2 regions of the Vibrio sp. JZG10 genome follow, and region 2 is predicted to be linked to the other one. Evidence: predicted binding sites of a transcription regulator. Region 2 holds the regulator's gene; the other holds the start of a gene.
The links. The regulator CRP, encoded in region 2, controls carbon source genes, mostly activating them, when cyclic AMP is high. The targets are predictions, from matches to a motif close to TGTGANNNNNNTCACA.
Positions count from the first base shown of each region.

Region 1: recB (exodeoxyribonuclease V subunit beta) is a predicted target of CRP. The motif match lies at 2,901-2,916, and genes of this name have one in related genera.

Region 1 is NZ_JBSUGE010000014.1:142,129-147,355, reverse strand. It holds gene recC (exodeoxyribonuclease V subunit gamma) at 1-2,707, shown strand, start outside; gene recB (exodeoxyribonuclease V subunit beta) at 3,035-5,227, shown strand, end outside.
Region 2 is NZ_JBSUGE010000030.1:14,270-19,496, forward strand. It holds gene ACWYVB_RS22365 (TIGR02444 family protein) at 1-282, shown strand, start outside; gene ACWYVB_RS22370 (hydrolase) at 370-1,377, shown strand; gene ACWYVB_RS22375 (YheU family protein) at 1,411-1,623, shown strand; gene ACWYVB_RS22380 (phosphoribulokinase) at 1,748-2,617, shown strand; gene crp (cAMP-activated global transcriptional regulator CRP) at 2,858-3,490, shown strand; gene ACWYVB_RS22390 (DUF1338 domain-containing protein) at 3,636-4,427, opposite strand; gene astD (succinylglutamate-semialdehyde dehydrogenase) at 4,677-5,227, opposite strand, start outside.

The DNA.
Region 1 (5,227 bases), on a different contig from region 2:
GAAACATCGTCAGCACGTTGTGTGGCAGGACGATCACTCGGAAGTGCAAGGTGAAACTGAGCAACTGAAAGGATCACTAGAAGATAATGTGATCGATGAGCTGCACACCGATGTGGTTGGAAACAGTCTGTTGGCGTCCATGGGTAAACTCGGGCGTGACAATATGTATCTGTTGTCTCAACTGGAATCTCATGAAATTGAGGCGTTTGTTGATGTTGAGCGCGACAGTCTGCTCCATCAATTGCAAGCGGATATTCTCAATCTTGAAGAACATCAAGATGACCAACAGATTGAAAACAGTCATCACAAACAAGTGGTTAGCTTGGGTGATAAATCACTGAGCCTACACGCTTGTCACAGCCCGATGCGTGAAGTGGAAGTGCTGCATGATCAACTATTGGCGATGTTCGATGCTGACCCAACGTTAAAACCGCGCGATATTATCGTGATGGTCGCGGACATCAACGCTTACAGCCCTGCGATTCAGGCGGTCTTTGGTAACGCTCCGGGTGAGCGTTTTATTCCATATTCGATTTCTGACCGAACCGCCGATCAAGAGAGCCCAATTCTGGCCGCATTTATGCAGTTGGTGAACTTACCCAATACGCGCTGTTTGGCATCAGAACTACTCGAGCTTCTGGAAACGCCATCGATATTAAAGCGTTTTGAACTCAGCGAAGATGATTTCTTACAAGCCAAACAATGGGTTGAGGAGTCGGGGATTCGCTGGGGATTGGATGCCAATACCGGGCGCGAATTTGAACTGCCGGAAACCCGTCAAAACACATGGCAATTTGGTATTCAACGCATGTTGCTTGGCTACGCGATGCCAGAATCCGCAGGTTTATTTGAAACCGAGCAAGGTAGTTTATCTCCGTACAACGAAGTGCAAGGCATGGGCGCAGAGCTTGCGGGCAAGTTGGCACACTTTATCCAACAAATTAGCACTTATCGCAGCAAACTTTCTCATGTTCAGACTATTGATGGTTGGCGAGAGACTTTGGTTTCACTGCTGGATGACTTCTTCTCAGTTGAGTTAGAAGGCGAAATGGCGCTCAAATCCATTCGCGATACGCTCAGCCAACTCAAAGAGCAATTGGCTGATGCCGCATTTGATGATGCGTTATCGCCGTCGATCATCAGCCAATACCTTCAAAACAAATTATCTGGCACACGAGTCAGCCAGCGCTTCCTGGCTGGTCAAGTGAACTTCTGTACCTTGATGCCGATGCGCTCTATTCCGTTTAGAACCGTTTGTCTGCTGGGGATGAATGACGGCGTGTACCCGCGTTCCATGCCGCCGGAAGGCTTTGACTTGATGACGGGAAGAACCAAACCGGGCGACCGTTCGCGCCGAGATGATGACCGTTACCTATTCCTCGAAGCGATGTTGTCTGCACAGCAAACGCTCTACATCAGTTATGTTGGCCGTTCAATCCAAGACAACACCGAGCGAGTGCCTTCGGTTCTGGTTTCTGAGCTGATGGAATACTGTCACCAAAACTATTGTTTAAGTGGTGATGAAGCGTTGCCCGTTGATGAGTCTGGCGACAACTTATTAAATGCGTTGGTGAATACCCACGCCATGGTGCCGTTTAGCCCAAGTGCGTTCCAAGGCATGCACGCCAGCTACGCGAAAGAGTGGATTCCAGCGGCATTGACTCAAAGCAGTCAATCGCAAGGCTATGTTCGTCGTGATTTTAATCGGGCATTAGACAACTATCTGTTAGGAGCGACGTTCCCACTTGAGCTCGACTTAGTCGAGTTGCAACGTTTCTGGCGCTTACCTGTGCAGTATTTTTTCAATCGTCGTTTAAAAGTAATCTTTGAACCGCCACTGCCGGTGATGGAAGACGACGAACCCTTTGTTTTAGGTGGTTTGGAAAGCTATCAAATGCGTGATGAGCTGCTAGAAACCTTGCTTGAAACGACATTGATACAGCCAGAGAAAAAAGCAGAAGTGCTTAAACACTTTATGAGTCAACAGCGCGCTCAAGGCAAACTTCCGGTGGGAGCGTTTGGTGATATCGAATTTGAAACCAACCGAGTTCAGGCGGAAGAGCTGGTGGATAAACTGGCGTTTTTATCTGGTGCGCCTCAAGACGATTTGGAAATCGACCTGACGTTTGATTCCTTGTTTGAGCGAAATGAAGGCGAAGAGAAAAACGTTCGCCTAACAGGTTGGCTAACTCAATGCTACCAATCCGGTTTGATTCGCTATAGAAGCGGTAAGATTCGCTCGCAGGATTACCTTGCTGCGTGGATCGACCACCTTGCCATGTCGGCGTCGGGTTATGCCAAGAAAACTCATCTGATTGGCTACGATCGTAAAGAAGGCGCGCTGCATTTGATCTACCCAGAAATTGCCGATGCGCAGTACGCCAAACAGCTACTGACTGAATTAGTTCGCTTATTCTTCGAAGGCATGACTAAGCCTTTGCCTTATTTCCCGAAAACGGCGTTGGCTTGTGTTGAAGCAGGCTTTAGCCGCGGTCAGTGGGTCGATGACGAAGAGAAATCTTTGAAGAAAATGGCTGACGCATTCAATGATGGCTTCATGAGCCAGGGCGAAGGCAATAATGCGTACATCTCTCGAATTTGGCCTGCTTGGAATGATGAGTTGGCCTCAGAAGTTCGTTTGCTGACAGCATTAGTTTTGCAAGGTGCGCGCTTAGCGGTTCAAGACGCTGATGACGTAAAAGCGTAATAAAGACAGTTGGATAAAGAGAAGGAAGAGTAGGGTGGCCGCCAGAAAATCATTATTTTTTGTAGGGCGTTCGCTGTACGGCCACAAGGTCAGAGGGACCATGATACTTTTGTTTAATTCATTTGAGTTGTGCCGCCAAAAAGGTTTGGCTTATCTCGTGGGGCGCATACTAACGGTACGTCTTATGGATAACCGTGAGAAAGATCTCACAAAGCTCTAAATTATCCAACTTGTTAAACATATTAATAGAATTTTTAACTATAGATCACATTTATTAGGTGATACGTCCTAGTAAATAATCCGGAGAGATTCAGCGTTATGGAGCAAATGTCAGGTGCAGAGTGTCCTCTACATACGTTAGACCGCACAGAGCAACCTCAACCAACGCCACTAGAACCGATGACGTTTCCTCTGCATGGTGCGAGGTTAATCGAGGCATCAGCAGGTACAGGTAAAACCTTCACTATTGCAGGTTTATATCTGCGTCTTTTGCTTGGTCACGGCAGCGCGGAAACTCGACATCGCGTACCGCTTACGGTCGACCAAATTCTGGTCGTAACCTTTACCGAAGCGGCAACTGCGGAATTACGCGATCGTATCAGGGCAAGAATCCATGATGCGCGAATCGCGTTTGCGCGTGGACAGAGTTCCGATCCGGTGATCCAACCTTTGCTTAATGAGTTTGACGATCACAAGCAAGCCGCAGAAATTTTATTGCAGGCAGAGCGTCAGATGGACGAGGCGGCGGTCTACACCATTCACGGTTTTTGCCAACGTATGCTAACGCAAAATGCGTTTGAATCTGGCAGCCGATTTAATAATGAGTTTGTGACCGATGAAAGCCACCTAAAAGCGCAAGTTGTAGCCGATTACTGGCGCCGCAACTTTTACCCGTTGCCATTTACCTTGGCTGGAGAAATTCGCCAGCTATGGGGCTCTCCATCTGCGTTGTTGTCTGACATCAGCAATTACTTAACCGGTGCGCCGTTAAGCCTTTCTGTTCCTGCAATGAAAGGCAGTTTGGCTGATCTTCATACTGAAAATCTGAAAAAAATTGATGAATTAAAAGCACAGTGGCGAGAAAGCCAAGATGACTTCTTCACGCTGATTTCAGATTCAGATATTAACAAACGCAGCTACACCAAAAAGTCTCTGCCGACGTGGTTGGAGGCGGTGAATGCTTGGGCGGCAACGGAAACCACAGGTTACGATTATCCAGACAAGCTGGAGAAATTCGCGCAAAACGTCTTGTTGGAAAAAACACCGAAAGGCAGTGCGCCGCAGCATGCGGTATTTGAAGCCATTGAAACATTTCTTGCCAATCCAATCAGCTTAAAAGCGCCACTGCTTGCGCATGCGATTGAGCATTGTCGTGTGATGCTGGCCAATGCGAAAAATCAAAAACAGTGGCTCTCTTTCGATGATTTGCTGACGCAACTTTCTGCTTCTATCGATACGGACGAAAGCGAGCTTTTAGCGGCGCGTATTCGTACTTTGTACCCTGTCGCAATGATTGACGAGTTCCAAGATACTGACCCGCTTCAATACAGTATTTTCAGCCGTATTTATCTGAACAACCCGGAATGTGGTTTGTTTATGATCGGTGACCCCAAGCAGGCGATTTATGGCTTTCGTGGAGCAGACATTTTCACTTACATCAAAGCGCGTAACCAAGTAAGTGCCCACTACACGTTAGGAACCAACTGGCGTTCTAGTGCCGATATGGTGCAGGCGGTAAACCAAGTGTTTGCCTTGCCTGATAGTCCATTTATCTATGACTCGGACATCCCGTTCTTACCCGTAAAGTACAGTCCCAATGCCGAAAAACGCATTTGGACTATGGGTGGCCAAAAGCAACCCGCGCTGACTTATTGGTTGCAAGAAGCGGACGATAAACCGCTACCCAAAGGCGAGTATTTGACTCGAATGGCGGAGGCGACCGCAAGCCAAATCCAAACCATTTTGACGCAGGCTCTACAGGGGCAAGCGTCTCTGGTGAATGGCGAAAAACAGAAAGCGGTTCAAGCGGGCGATATTGCGGTGTTGGTTCGAACAGGTAGCGAAGGTCGAATGATCAAACAAGCGCTGGCTGATCAAGGCATTGCCAGCGTGTACCTGTCTAACCGAGACAGTGTGTTTACCAGTTCAGTGGCGCAGGATTTACAGCGTCTGCTGCAAGCGGTGCTGACTCCAGAAAATGACCGTGCGCTGCGTGCAAGTCTTGCTTCTGAGCTGTTTGCCCTCGACGCAGCAAGTTTGGATGCACTTAATAACGATGAAATTGTGTGGGAAAACGCCGTAAACGAATTCAAAGAATATCGCAAACTTTGGGTTCAACGTGGTGTGCTGCCGATGTTGCGCGCGGTGATCAGTAAACGCCATATTGCTGAGCGATTACTAGAAGAAGGCGCGAGTTCACAGGGTGAAAATGGTGAGCGAGTGCTTACCGATTTAATGCACATCGGTGAACTGCTTCAACAAGCCAGTAATGAACTGGATAGCGACCACGGTCTGCTGCGT
Region 2 (5,227 bases):
TGTCTGGGCCGAAGCGAAACCTTACTGCACTCTTTTCGCGACTTACGTCGCCATCTTAAGTCTCAAGTCAATGACGCTTTATATCGTGAAACCTTGCAGTTTGAGCTGCAACTAGAAAAGCAGCAACAAGCGGATTTGGTGAACTGCATTAACTCGCTCACGCTGGTCAAAAATGATGGCGCCCCACTCACGCTGAGATACTGTCGTCAACTTGGTGGTGAGCATTTGCAACAGGCCTTTGCTATTCCGGTGCCAAACATTCACCCACCAAAACGCCCATAAATCTGTAGAATACCTATAATCTTTATAAAGGATTATATTAATAAGTTCTTCAACTGACACCGAAGAACCGCATAAGAGCAGTTAGGTATGACACAATTTTTCGCAGCCGCCGGGATCAAAAACCCGCATCTTCAAACGCTTTTACCGCGCTTTATTCGCAAAAAAGCGTTGTTTACGCCGATTTGGCAAACCCTCGATACATCCGATGGCGATTTTCTCGATCTCGCATGGAGCGAGGACCCAACCCAAGAACCTGCGCAAAAAAAGCCGATTTTTGTTTTATTTCATGGACTAGAAGGCTGCTTCTATAGCCCTTACGCCAATGGCCTAATGAATGCATTTGCTCAATCCGGATGGCTGTCGGTGATGATGCATTTCCGCGGTTGTAGCGGTAAGCCAAACAAGAAAGCTCGCGCCTATCATTCTGGTGAAGTGACTGACGCTCGCCACTTCTTAGAGCACCTTGAGCAACGCTTTCCTGATAACCCCAAAGTTGCGGTTGGTATTTCTCTTGGCGGTAACATGTTGGCGAATTATTTAGCCCAATACAAAGACCACCCCATTTTGAACGCGGCGACCATTATCTCAGCGCCTTTGGACCTAGCAGCGTGTGCGAACCGTATTGAACAAGGCTTTTCGAAAGTATATCGCCGTTACCTACTCTCTTCGCTCAAACGCAACGCATTGCAAAAACATCACTTGTTGCATGGCGAGCTCGCTTTGTCCTACAACTCAATAAAACGTGTCACACGATTGTATGAATTCGATGATTTGATCACGGCACCACTGCACGGTTTTAAAGACGCACAAGATTATTACGATCAATGTTCTGGCTTAAGTAAATTACAACAGATCACGCTACCGACACTGATCATTCACGCCAAAGACGATCCATTCATGACCGACGATGTGATCCCGAAATTTGTTCTGCCAGATAATATTGATTACCGTCTCTTTGAGCACGGTGGGCATGTTGGTTTCCTTACAGGTTCAGCGCTCAAGCCGAAATTTTGGTTGGAAGAAGCGCTGCCAGCGTATTACGAAAGTATTGCCGCAGATTACCTTTCTGCTGTATCCAAGCAGCGAAAGCAGTAAACTAGCCGCTCATCATAAAAGTTCGAGGTATTTATGATCATTCCATGGCAAGACATTGCGCCAGAAACATTGGAAAACTTAATTCGTGAATTCGTCTTACGTGAAGGCACGGATTACGGAACCGTCGAGGTTTCTTTGCAAGACAAAGTGGATCAAGTAAAAACTCAATTAGAAAAAGGCGAAGCGGTTATCGTGTTCTCTGAACTGCACGAAACCGTCGATATTCAGGTAAAAACAAAATTTTAGAACCTTCACATTTTACCGTACCCCACTCAATGACAAGGCATTGTTACGTGCTATAGTGGGTTATCGACCGTGCAGTAGCAGCCTACTGCACATTACAGGTAAGTAATTTTCGACAAGGTTTGTCATGTCAGCTAAACACCCAATTATTGCGGTTACTGGTTCATCTGGTGCCGGCACGACCACTACATCTGAAGCCTTCCGTAAGATGTTCAATATGATGAACGTTAAACCCGCATGGGTTGAAGGCGACAGCTTCCATCGCTTTACTCGCCCTGAAATGGATATAGAAATCCGTAAAGCGCGCGAGCAAGGTCGACACATTAGCTACTTTGGCCCTCAAGCTAATGACTTTCCAGGATTGGAAGAGTTTTTCCGTAAATATGGTCACGATGGCGCAGGCAGCGTACGTCGCTACCTACACACCTTTGACGAGGCCGTACCTTATAATCAAATGCCTGGTACCTTCACACCATGGCAGGACTTACCGGAGAACAGTGACGTTCTCTTCTATGAAGGCTTGCACGGCGGTGTTGTGGATGGCGATGTTAATGTCGCGCAACATGTGGATTTCTTGATTGGTATGGTACCAATCGTAAACTTAGAGTGGATCCAAAAGTTTGTGCGTGATACTCGTGACCGCGGTCATTCACGAGAAGCAGTAATGGATTCTATCGTGCGCTCGATGGACGATTATCTTAACTACATCACACCACAATTTTCTCGCACTCATATTAACTTTCAGCGCGTCCCAACGGTCGATACCTCTAACCCACTTAACGCGAAAGGTATCCCAAGCCTGGATGAGAGCTTTGTCGTTATTCGCTTGCGTGGGATAAAGAAAGTCGACTTCCCATATCTCCTGGCTATGATTGATGGCTCATTCATGTCACGCCACAACACGATTGTCGTACCAGGCGGTAAGATGAGCTTTGCAATGGAGCTCATAGTTCGGCCTATCCTACAACAGCTCATCGAAACAGGGAAAATTGGCTAAAAACCTGCCTGCGAAGATGTTTACTTTTCATACCGTGATCATGTGCACAGTTTTGCTTACAAAATCTCAATCATGGCACGATTAAAATCAAGAAATCGTTTTCGAAAAAGGATACTATTTCTTACCGAAACACAAGAGAGCTTGCAGCATATAAAAAGTGCTCTTATTCTAGTAGGCCTAATTCAGGCTTAGCTAAAATATGGATAGCGCAAGCGTACCCTGCAGAGGAAGTGAGATATTATGGTTCTAGGTAAACCTCAAACCGACCCAACATTAGAGTGGTTTCTTTCACACTGTCATATTCATAAGTACCCTTCAAAGAGCACGCTAATTCACGCGGGCGAAAAGGCAGAAACTTTGTACTACATCGTTAAAGGTTCTGTTGCGGTTCTTATCAAAGACGAAGAAGGTAAGGAGATGATCCTTTCTTACCTAAACCAAGGAGACTTTATTGGTGAACTTGGTCTATTCGAGGAAGACCAAGAGCGCACAGCTTGGGTTCGTGCTAAATCTCCTTGTGAAGTTGCTGAAATTTCTTTCAAGAAATTCCGTCAGCTTATCCAAGTAAACCCAGACATCCTAATGCGCCTTTCTGCGCAGATGGCTCGTCGTCTTCAAGTAACTAGCCAAAAAGTGGGTGACCTGGCGTTCCTAGACGTAACTGGTCGTATCGCTCAGACGCTTCTGAACCTTGCAAAACAACCAGACGCAATGACTCACCCAGACGGCATGCAAATCAAGATCACTCGTCAAGAAATCGGTCAAATCGTTGGCTGTTCTCGTGAGACAGTAGGTCGTATCTTGAAAATGTTAGAAGAGCAGAACTTAATCTCTGCGCACGGTAAAACTATCGTGGTTTACGGTACTCGTTAATCTCAAACCAGAGTGACGCGAACAAAATTATAAAAGCCACCAATGGCGACATTGGTGGCTTTTTATTTGTCTTGTAACCACATTGAGCTCAGAGCAACAAAAGACTAATGAGCAAGTTGATTAGCCGAAAGGTTAACCCTAAAAGTTAACCATTCGTACTTTCAAAGATTTTGTCCGCTGAAGCCGCCACAAAACCTGGGTACAGCTCACCGTTTTCCATCGGGTAGCGCTTAGCAAACTCGTAAAAGCCACCAGGGATAATTTCAGTGCCTTCGCTAAAGCGAACCGCCACTTTATCCGCCATGGTCGATGATTGTTCTAGCAGCACCTCAGGAGTGCCCTTCACTTCCCCGCCGTTTTCATTAATGGTAAATCCGGCCGTACGTAAGTGATCGTTTACTTGCTTCACTTCTTCGTATTCATTGAGCTGGTTAACGCTCACCGTGAAGTGGTTTGCGCCGTAACCATGCGCAGCCAACCATGATGCATACTCACTTTCTTTAGCCAACGTTTGGTAGTCAGCAAAGCTTAAATCCCACAAGCGTCCACCATGTAAGAATGCGCTATCGTTCAGCTTGCCTGCATCGACTTGTGCCACCAGCTTTTTCACAATCTCTTGCAGCTCAGGTGAACACTCCTCAACTTTTAGCTCACTAATAAAGACTTTAGGTTGCTTCGGATCAGGGTGCTCATAGTGTTTAGCAACCAACTTTTTACTTTCGAAAACGTAGTCACCACATGCCTGGTAGCCAATGGCTACAAATGGTTTAGCTAAGGTTTCGATACCAAGAGGCGCAATATTGAAGGTACGTAAAGCTATATGATCATTAATCAGAGGCTCATCTTCTTGAAGCAGCTGATGTACTTTCGCAGCAGAAGGGCAAAGACGTTGAATGTAATCTTGCCATAGCGATTCAAATAACACATCGGGCGTCATAACGACTCCTTGTTACGAGATGTAGAGTTAAAAGGTAAGCGGAAGTTGACTGCTCGTTCACAACGAAAAGTTGTCCAGAATAATGAACGAGCAGCCATCAACCTGTGACGGTAAATGCCAGTCAGTCAACACGCTTTTCCGAGTCTTTGCTCACTTTCCGTGTTCTGCCAACGATCACTACAACCCATACCTAAATGATTCGCCGGCAAGGTGAGCCGCAATACATGGTTGCGACTCTGTTATTAAAACTTATAGCGCCACACCTGGGCTTAATGTTGCAGGCAAGATAGTCTCTTGACCTTCCATTGATGCCATCGGGTACGCACAGTAGTCTGCTGCGTAATAAGCGCTTGGACGTAGGTTACCTGACGCACCAGGGCCACCAAATGGCGCATCACCACTTGCACCTGTGAGCTGGCGGTTACGGTTCACGATCCCTGCACGAATATGGTCAACGAAGTATTCCCATTCTTGGTCGTCAGTTGAAACTAAACCAGCAGAGAGACCAAAGCGCGTGTCGTTCGCCAGTTCTACGGCTTTTTCTAGCCCTTCGTAACGCACCACTTGCAGAAGTGGACCGAAGTACTCTTCATCTGGTAGCTCAGCAATGTCCGTTACATCAATAATGCCCGGAGAAACAAACGCCGCCTCTCCTGCTTTAGCTTCAATCAAGCTTTCACCACCAAGTGATTGAAGGTTCGCTTGTGCATCGAGAATGAACTTGGCTGCGGCAACGGAGATTTGCGGCCCCATAAATGGCGCAGGCTCTGCAAATGGTTGGTCTACGCGAATATTCTTCG